3 regions of the Mesorhizobium sp. M0152 genome follow, and region 1 is predicted to be linked to each of the others. Evidence: predicted binding sites of a transcription regulator. Region 1 holds the regulator's gene; each other region holds the start of a gene.
The links. The regulator HrcA, encoded in region 1, represses chaperone genes, less so after heat shock. The targets are predictions, from matches to a motif close to GTTAGCACTCNCNNNNNGNGAGTGCTAAC.
Positions count from the first base shown of each region.

Region 2: NKJ26_RS31740 (co-chaperone GroES) is a predicted target of HrcA. The motif match lies at 1,891-1,919, and genes of this name have one in related genera.
Region 3: NKJ26_RS29695 (co-chaperone GroES) is a predicted target of HrcA. The motif match lies at 2,036-2,064, and genes of this name have one in related genera.

Region 1 is NZ_JAMYTH010000005.1:254,186-257,458, forward strand. It holds gene rph (ribonuclease PH) at 1-653, opposite strand, end outside; gene hrcA (heat-inducible transcriptional repressor HrcA) at 874-1,956, shown strand; gene NKJ26_RS08270 (hypothetical protein) at 2,038-2,235, shown strand; gene NKJ26_RS08275 (PQQ-dependent sugar dehydrogenase) at 2,329-3,273, shown strand, end outside.
Region 2 is NZ_JAMYTH010000067.1:10,911-14,183, reverse strand. It holds gene groL (chaperonin GroEL) at 1-1,365, opposite strand, end outside; gene NKJ26_RS31740 (co-chaperone GroES) at 1,422-1,736, opposite strand; partial or broken gene NKJ26_RS31735 (usg protein) at 2,168-2,445, shown strand; gene NKJ26_RS31730 (DUF982 domain-containing protein) at 2,506-2,781, opposite strand; gene NKJ26_RS31725 (hypothetical protein) at 2,902-3,120, opposite strand.
Region 3 is NZ_JAMYTH010000050.1:1,556-4,828, forward strand. It holds gene groL (chaperonin GroEL) at 1-1,498, opposite strand, end outside; gene NKJ26_RS29695 (co-chaperone GroES) at 1,613-1,981, opposite strand; gene NKJ26_RS29700 (hypothetical protein) at 2,428-2,739, shown strand; gene NKJ26_RS29705 (hypothetical protein) at 2,736-3,053, shown strand; gene NKJ26_RS29710 (hypothetical protein) at 3,028-3,171, shown strand; gene NKJ26_RS29715 (hypothetical protein) at 3,197-3,273, shown strand, end outside.

The sequences.
Region 1 (3,273 bases):
AGCTCGGCGAACTGCCCTTCCGAAAAAGGTTCGCCCTCGGCGGTGCCCTGGATCTCGACGATGCCGCCTTTGCCGGTCATGACGAAATTGGCATCGGTGCCGGCGGCCGAATCCTCGATATAATCGAGGTCGATGACCGGCTGGCCGTCATGGATGCCGCAGGAAATCGCCGCGACGTGGTCTTTCAGCACCTTGGCGACGCTGGTCATCTGCCGCGCTTCCATCCAGCGCAGGCAATCGTAAAGCGCGACCCAGCCGCCGGTGATCGAGGCGGTGCGGGTGCCGCCATCGGCCTGGATGACGTCGCAGTCGACGGTGATCTGCTGCTCGCCGAGCGCCTGCAGGTCGACCACGGCGCGCAAGGAGCGGCCGATCAGCCGCTGGATTTCCAGCGTGCGGCCGCCCTGCTTGCCGGCGGAGGCCTCGCGGCGCATGCGCTCTCCGGTCGAGCGTGGCAGCATGCCATATTCCGCCGTCACCCAGCCCTTGCCGGAATTGCGCATCCAGCCCGGCACTTTTTCCTCCAGGCTGGCGGTGCACAGGACATGCGTGTCGCCGAATTTCACCAGGCACGAGCCTTCGGCATGCTTGGAGACGCCGCGCTCGAAGGATATGGCGCGCATTTCGTCGAATTGGCGTTTGGAAGGGCGCATTCAGGCTACTTTCTCGTTCATTTTTCGGAATCTTGGCCGGCTTGTAGCCGCATGGGACGGATGGCGCAAAGGAAAATGGCCGAGCGATCTGGCACAGACACCGGGTGATCTGACACAGACACCGAGCGATCTGACACAGACGCCGGGGTGATCTGACGCAGACACCGGTTGCGCGGGTCGGGCGGAAGTCTATATCCTTAAGCTGGAGGTTTTTGGCGCAATGACCAAGGCAGTCGATCCGAACTCGCAGGCGCCCGCGCTTCAATCCCTCGACATGCGTTCGCGCGACATCTTCCGGCGCATCGTCGATTCCTATCTCAGGGACGGTGAACCGGTGGGATCCCGCAGCCTGTCGCGTATCCTGCCGTCCTCGCTGTCGCCGGCCACCATTCGCAACGTGATGAGCGACCTCGAGCACCTCGGCCTGATCTATGCGCCCCATATCTCGGCCGGCCGGCTGCCCACGCAGGCCGGGCTGCGCTTCTTCGTCGATGCCTTCATGGAGCTTGGCGACCTTTCCGACGAGGAGCGCCGCAGCATCGAGGCGCAGGTGCGGGCCTCCGGTTCGGGCGCCACTCTGGAGCACATGCTGACCGAGGCCAGCCAGATGCTGTCGGGCATGTCGCGCGGCGCCGGCCTGGTTCTGGCCGCGAAGAACGAGGTCGCGCTGAAGCATATCGAATTCATCCAGCTCGAGCCGACCAAGGCGCTGGCGGTGCTGGTGTCGCAGAACGGCGATGTGGAGAATCGCGTCATCGAGCTGCCGGCCGGCATCACCGTGTCGCAACTGCACGAAGCCTCGAACTTCCTCAACGCCCATATTCGCGGCCGTACGCTGGCCGAGGCGCGGACCGAGATCGCCCGCATCAAGGAAGAGACCAGGGCAGCGCTCGACACGCTGTCGCAGGACCTTGTCGAGAAAGGCCTGGCGGTTTGGGCCGGTGCCGAAAGCGGCCTGCCTGCGCGGCTTATCGTGCGCGGCCGCGCCAATTTGCTCGAAAACGTCACGGCCCAAGCCGATATCGAATTGCTGCGGCACCTGTTCGAGGACATGGAGACGCAGGACGGGCTGATCCAGCTGCTTGACCTTGCCGAGCAGGGATCGGGCGTGCGCATCTTCATCGGCTCGGAAAACAAGCTGTTTTCGCTGTCGGGCTCGTCGCTGGTCGTCGCGCCCTATCGCGACAAGGACGCCCGCGTCGTCGGCGCGCTCGGCGTCATCGGCCCGACGCGGCTGAACTATGCCCGCATCGTGCCGATGGTCGACTATACCGCGCAGCTGATTTCCCGCATGTTACGCTAAGGCGCTGATACTCAGGTGATGCCGGCCCGCGAATGGCGGCTTCCCGCGCTTCCGAAGAACAGGCTGCCGAGGAGAAAAAGAATGGCGCTCGAAGAATTCAAGGCCCGCATCAGCCTGCTGCTGGAGGAAATGGTCAACCAGCCGGAAGACCAGCACGAAATCCAGGAACAGTTGCGCGAAAAACTGCGGGAGATGCGCGCCATGGGGCTGCCGCTGCCGGCCGATCTCGTCGCGCTGGAAAAACGCCTGGATGACGATTTCTACGCCGCCGGCAACTGAGCCTGGAAGTGGTCTGCCTTCAACTCGTCGTGTAAAGCGGAACGATCGGCGAAACCTGCCGTTCCTGACCCGTGACCAATGTTGGAGGACGGGATGATCCGTTTCGCTGGTACGGCCTTTGTCGCCCTGTTTGCCGTCACGACGGCATCCGCCCAACAGGCCGATCAGCCGGTGCTCAAAGGTGCCGCCGCCTTCGGCGACTGGCGTGCCGACAGGCCGGGGGTGCGCCGGCTGATCAAGCCGGAAGACCTGCCGAAGCCCGACGTCACCAAATCCACCTCGAATAGCGCCGGCCTGGCGGAGCGGCCGCAAGGCGCCAGGCCGCGATTGCCGCCCGGTTTTTCGGCCGAACTGGTCGCATCGGGCATCGCCAATCCGCGTGTCGTGCGCGTCGCTCCGAATGGCGACCTGTTCGTCGCCGACAGCGAAGCCAATCGGGTCCGCGTCTTTCGGCTGGCCGCAGGCAGCGCGAAACCCGCCGAGAAAGGCATCTTTGCCGGCAACCTCAATCAGCCCTATGGCATTGCCTTCTATCCGCCGGGCAATGACCCGCAATGGGTCTATGTCGCCAACAGCGACAGCATCGTGCGCTTTGCCTATCGCAATGGTGATCTGAGCGCTTCCGGCGAGCCGGAAACCGTCGTCGACGACATTCCCGCCAATCATCACTGGACCCGCGACATCGCCTTCTCGCCCGACGGCAAGACGCTCTATTTGTCGGTCGGCTCGGGTTCGAACGCCGCTTCGGACATGGCGAAGGAGCCACAAGGCGGCCTTGACGCATGGGCCCGGTCGAAGCCGCTCGGCGCTGCCTGGGGCTCCGAGAGCGGCCGCGCCGAGGTGCTGGCCTTCGATCCGGACGGCAAGAATGGCAGAACTGTCGCCACTGGACTGCGCAACTGCTCGGGCATGACCGTGCAGCCGGCGACCGGGGCGCTGTGGTGCGTCGTCAACGAGCGGGACGGGCTTGGCGACGATGTGCCGCCCGAATACGCAACGGCCGTCAAGGACGGCGCCTTCTATGGCTGGCCCTGGTAT
Region 2 (3,273 bases), on a different contig from region 1:
GGCGATCTGACGAACCGGGGTTTCGATCGCGCGGCGCACGATTTCGACACCGGTCTTCTGGTCGGCATTGTCGACGAGGACGGCATCGAGTGCCTTGGCGGCCCTCAGCAACGCGACCCCGCCTCCCGGCAGCACACCTTCCTCGACGGCCGCGCGCGTCGCATGCAGGGCATCGTCCACGCGGTCTTTGCGTTCCTTGACCTCGACCTCGGTCGAACCGCCGACCCGGATCACCGCGACACCGCCGGCGAGCTTGGCCAGGCGCTCCTGCAGCTTCTCGCGATCATAGTCGGAGGTGGTTTCCTCGATCTGGGCCTTGATCTGGGCGATGCGGCCCTGGATCTCTTCCTTGCGGCCGACACCATCGACGACCGTGGTGTTCTCCTTCTCGATCACCACCTTCTTGGCACGGCCCAGCATCTGCAGCGTCACGTTCTCCAGCTTGATGCCAAGGTCTTCCGAGATCGCGGTGCCGCCGGTGAGGATGGCGATGTCCTCCAGCATGGCCTTGCGGCGGTCGCCGAAGCCCGGCGCCTTGACGGCCGCGACCTTCAGGCCGCCACGCAGCTTGTTGACCACCAGCGTGGCGAGCGCCTCGCCCTCGACATCCTCGGCGATGATCAATAACGGCTTGCCCGACTGCACCACGGCTTCCAGGACGGGAAGCATCGCTTGCAGATTGGTGAGCTTCTTCTCGTGGATCAGCACATAGGGTTCGTCGAGCTCGACGCGCATCTTGTCCTGATTGGTGATGAAATAGGGCGAGAGATAACCGCGGTCGAACTGCATGCCTTCGACCACTTCGAGTTCCGTCTCGGCGGTCTTGGCCTCCTCGACCGTGATGACGCCCTCATTGCCGACCTTCTCCATCGCCTCGGCGAGGAAGCGGCCGATCTCGGCGTCGCCATTGGCTGAAATGGTGCCGACTTGCACGATCTCGTCGTTCTTTGTCACCTTGCGGGCATTGGCCTTCAGTTCGGCGACGACCGCATCGACCGCCTTGTCGATGCCGCGCTTCAGATCCATCGGGTTCATGCCCGATGCAACAGCCTTGGCGCCTTCCTTGACGATCGCCTGCGCGAGAACGGTCGCGGTCGTGGTGCCGTCGCCCGCAAGGTCACTGGTCTTGGAAGCCACTTCGCGCACCATCTGCGCGCCCATGTTCTCGAACTTGTCCTCGAGCTCGATCTCCTTGGCGACGGTGACGCCGTCCTTCGTGATGCGCGGAGCACCGAATGACTTGTCGATGACGACATTGCGGCCCTTGGGGCCGAGCGTCACCTTCACCGCATTGGCAAGAATATCGACGCCGCGCAGCATCTTCTCGCGCGCTTCGGTATGGAATTTCACATCTTTGGCAGCCATTGGATCACTCCTTCATTCAGGCAGCATTCGTTGACTGGTTGGATTCGAAGAAGCCATCAGGCGGCCTTCTTCACTTCGGCGGTCTGCTCGATTACGCCCATCACGTCGCTTTCCTTCATGATGAGCAGGTCCTCGCCATCGAGCCTGATCTCCGTGCCGGACCATTTGCCGAACAGGATGCGGTCGCCGATCTTCACGTCGAGCTCGGTGAGCTTGCCGCTGTCGTCACGCCCGCCGGGACCGACGGCGAGTACTTCGCCCTCCTGCGGCTTTTCCTTGGCAGTGTCGGGAATAATGATGCCGCCGGCCGACTTTTCCTCGGCTTCGACGCGGCGGACCAGGATACGGTCGTGCAATGGACGAAACGTCATGTCGTTCTCCTCATGGACAAGCAGGTTTTGAGCCTCCTCCACACCGGACCGGCAATATCGAGCCGGTGCAGGCGCCGCGATCCTTCATCAACTATCGTGGCGCATATCGAGCTAGTTTTGCTGTTTTTCGGTTTCAAGAGCCTGGCCAAAAAATTTTGGCACACGACCGGGGCGAGTGCCAAAAGCCTGTTATCGCGAAGCTATTTGGTTTGAGTGCCAGGGCTTGCGACTTGAATTTTCGTCGCGATCCAACAGGACCATCCGGGCTCGGCTGCCCCGGGGCGGCACCGGAACCGCCGACGTTCTCGAGGCGTTATTTGCAGACGGAGGACATCGATGAACCGAAAGAGCCTTTCGCCGATCATTTCCAACCTGGCCCACAAATTCGACAGGCTCGACGCCTGAACGGAGATATAGGAAAGGAGAAACGCATGGCTGAAAGCGTCAGCAGCGAATTCCGCCTGCAAATGGATGGCTATGGCCTGACCACCGCCGAAATACACTATCATCTGCCGGACCATCCGAGCCTGCTTCAGCTCTATATCTGGCAGGACTACGATCTCGCTCCGGACTTTCCGGAACTCAAGGAGTTTCTCGGCTATTGGGAGCGCGAACTCGATGGCCCGCTCCATTCGGTCCGTGTCGCTCACCACCGCCTCATCCAGCCGTCGGACTGCGGGCGGTCGACGGCATCATCGCCCTTCAGTGATACGGTAAAGCCGGCGTCCTGCACTAACGCCGGCCTCGTTGCCCTAGGATCTCGTTGCCCTTACGATTCTGGCGATCCGTCGGGCTTGTGCGCTGCGGCAAGCAATCCGGCGGTGCGGGCCGCGTGCAAAAACGCCTTGCGCGCCTCACGCGCCGTGCGCCAGCCGTCGAGCGCGTCGCGGCAAGTCCGATAGGCTGCGCGCCAGCTACGGCCGCGCGCTCGTGTGGGCCATTCAAAGCGCATGCACTCGATCGCTTCCCAGCTGCTCGCGACCTTGCGCTCTCTGCTGGACTGAAAACTAAGAGTGATCGGCCGGGTAAACGGGACGTCGTTCATCACTTCCTCCGTCTTTTTGTTCTTCGAGCAAGCAACGCCGGCGACCGATTTCTAGGATCGGCGCCGGTGGGGCACATGGTTCACTCGCCCGAGCGATTCAAGACCACCGGCCAACGCCGGTTAGTCCTCCTCCTCCGGCGTCTCGAGCAACTCCATCAGCTTCGCCACCCTTGGGCCCGGCAGGGGACGCCCCTCATTGACCAGCGCCTCGTCGGCGCCAATCCAGGCGACGGCTTCGCGCAATTCCTCGATCGTGGCTCCTGTCAGGGCGATATCGGCGATGACCGCCTCGTCGACGGGTCCGAGTACCGAAATGATGTCGTCGCGTGTCATGGTCATGATGTCCTCCGTGGGAGTGCCAGCAGCGCCGGAATGGGGTGTGCGGCTTCGTCGGCAGAATCCGGCAGCAACACAGAATTGGGTCTTGATTTCAAACAGACAACTACCAAATCAAAATCGCCGGTCGCCGAACGGGGCCGGCTATAAGCGCCG
Region 3 (3,273 bases), on a different contig from region 1:
CTTTCGCGGGATCGACGATACCGGCCTTGATCATGTCGACATAGGTCTCGTTCTGGGCGTCAAAGCCCCGATTGTGGTCCTTGCTGTCGGAGAGCTTGCCGACTACGATGGAGCCCTCGACGCCGGAATTCTCGGCGATCTGGCGGATCGGCGCCTCAAGCGCCCGAAGCACGATCGAGATGCCGGCGGTGACATCGGCATTGGCGCCATTCAAGCCGGCCAGTGCCGACCTGGCACGCAGCAGTGCCACGCCGCCGCCAGGAACGATGCCTTCTTCAACCGCGGCGCGCGTTGCGTTCAGCGCATCGTCGATGCGGTCCTTCTTTTCCTTGACTTCCGACTCGGTGGCGCCGCCGACGCGGATGACGGCAACGCCGCCGGCAAGCTTGGCCAGCCGCTCCTGCAGCTTTTCCTTGTCGTAGTCGGAGGTGGTCTCCTCGATCTGGCCCTTGATCTGAGCGACGCGCGCTTGGATGGTCGCCTTGGTGCCGGCGCCGTCGATGATCGTAGTGGTGTCCTTCTCGATCAGCACGCGCTTGGCGCGGCCAAGCATTTCGATGGTGACTTTTTCGAGCTTGATGCCGAGATCTTCCGAGATCATCTGGCCTGATGTGAGCACCGCGACGTCTTCCAGCATCGCCTTGCGGCGGTCGCCGAAGCCCGGCGCCTTGACGGCCGCGACCTTCAGGCCACCGCGCAATTTGTTGACGACCAGCGTGGCGAGTGCCTCGCCTTCGACGTCCTCGGAGATGATCAGCAGCGGGCGGCCGCTTTGCACCACCGCTTCAAGGATCGGCAGCATCGCCTGCAGATTGCCGAGCTTCTTCTCGTGGATGAGCACATAAGGCTCTTCCAGTTCGACGCGCATCTTGTCGGCATTGGTGACGAAATAGGGCGAGAGGTAGCCGCGGTCGAACTGCATGCCCTCGACGACGTCGAGCTCGGTTTCAGCGGTCTTGGCTTCCTCGACGGTGATGACGCCGTCATTGCCGACCTTGTCCATCGCCTTGGCGATCATCTCGCCAACGCTGGCGTCGCCATTGGCGGCGATGGTGCCGACCTGGGCGATCTCGGCCGACGACTTGACCTTCTTGGCCTTCGCCTTGATTTCCCGGACGACGGCGTTGACCGCCTGATCGATGCCGCGCTTGAGGTCCATCGGGTTCATGCCGGCGGCGACCAGCTTGGCGCCTTCGCGCAGGATCGAGGCGGCCAGAACCGTGGCGGTGGTGGTGCCGTCACCGGCCAGATCGTTGGTCTTCGAGGCGACTTCGCGCACCATCTGCGCGCCCATGTTCTCGAACTTGTCGGCAAGCTCGATTTCCTTTGCGACGGTGACGCCGTCCTTGGTGATGCGCGGCGCGCCATAGGCCTTGTCGATGATGACGTTGCGGCCCTTGGGGCCGAGCGTGACCTTCACCGCATTGTTGAGGATTTCGACGCCGCGCAGCATACGGTCGCGGGCGTCGGTGGCGAATTTGATTTCCTTGGCAGACATGATTTTCATCCAGTTCGATTTGGAGTGGGCCAGTCGCCGCGCGGAACGCGCAGCGCTGTTGTCTCTAAGTCCAGCAGCGTCCTTACGCGTCCCGAAGGCCGCGCGCCGCGCCGATCAGGCAGCCTTCTTGGCGGTCACGGGCTTGGTGGCCACGGTCTTGGCGGCACCGCTTTTCTCGGTGGCCGCCGTCTTGCTCTTCTCGATGACGCCCATGATGTCGGCTTCCTTCATGATCAGAAGGTCCTCACCGTCGATCTTGACCTCGGTGCCCGACCATTTGCCGAACAGGATCAGGTCGCCAGCTTTCACATCGGGCACGATCAACGCGCCGCTTTCGTCGCGCGCGCCCGGGCCGACGGCGATCACTTCGCCTTCCTGCGGTTTTTCCTTGGCATTGTCGGGAATGATGATGCCGCCCTTGGATTTGGTGTCGCCTTCGGCGCGACGAATGACGACGCGGTCGTGGAGAGGCCTGAATTTCATGGGAAACTTCTTTCTGGGGCCGGCATAGGCGGCCGCTATTCCTGATATAGGCGCGTTGGCACTCGATAGATAGGAGTGCCAGAATTATTTCTCGCTAATGGCCAAGAATTCGAACGATATAATTCGAGACGCGCAGAAATTCGTTCGGATGGGAGGAAAACTTTCTGTCGGATTGAATTTCGCGGATGCAGGTTATTATTTCAAAGATCAAATAAAGAGGGCCGCGACCTTGTTTGGAACTCAATTGAGGCGCATATGCAAAATTCGTTGATTTGGGTCGAGTTGGCTTTACGTCAGAGCCCTCGCCATTCACCACCGAATTCTCGAAAACGAGTGCATGCGCCGGTCCGGCGCACATTTCGTTCCGTTCGGACCCTGGAATGAAACCGATGCTGACCACGGATGTACTGGCAGCGTCGGGCATCGTCCCAGCGGTTCGAGTGGGTGTGATACGGAAAAGCGCAGCCGCCCGTTTCCGCGGAAAGCCGCAATTCACGACCAGCCGCACCACAAATACAGTCGTTCGCTTCAAGTCGGCGTTTTCGTTGCCCGGCTTTGATCAACCGCAACCGCCCGGAGAGTATCGGGTCGACCATGACGAGGAGGCCCACGAAAGGACTTCCCAGATCGCATGGCGCCGCGTGGCCACCTTCATTCACCTGCCGGCGATCACCGCGAGCGGTGCTACGCAGCAGATGGTCCCGATCGAACCGGCATTGCTTCAAGCCTCGCTGGAGCTGGACGAGAGACAATCATGAGAACCACAAGCCGGATGCAACGCAACGCACGCCCGGTCCACCGCGAAGCCGCAACGCATCTCTTCGACGTCGGACAGGCTGTCCGGCTGAAGAGCGGCACCGGCACGTTTCCAAAGGCGGCGGAAATCTATCGCGCCACAGCAAGGCTCCTGCCGAGCGGAAATTCGCCGCAGTACCGCATCCGCAGCGACGTCGAACTTCATGAACGGGTGGCGACGCAGGACAGTCTCGAACCGGGCGACACGTCGCCGGGTGACAGCATAATGCTAAGCGAAAGGATCTTCGAACATGTCAAAGGGACAGAAACGATCTAGCCGGGAGATCAGGAAGCCCAAGCAGGAAAAGGTCCCGCCCAAGGCTGAAAGCGTATTCGGCGCCCAGACCAGACTTGCCGCCAACATCAGTGCCCTGCGCGGCAAGGGCAAGAACTGACGTTGCGACAGGGGCCCGGATGACGATGAAGATCGTGATCGAATTCTATCGCACCCGAAACTCGGACAACGCGCATGCCGTGGTCGGGCGCGAGACGGCGCA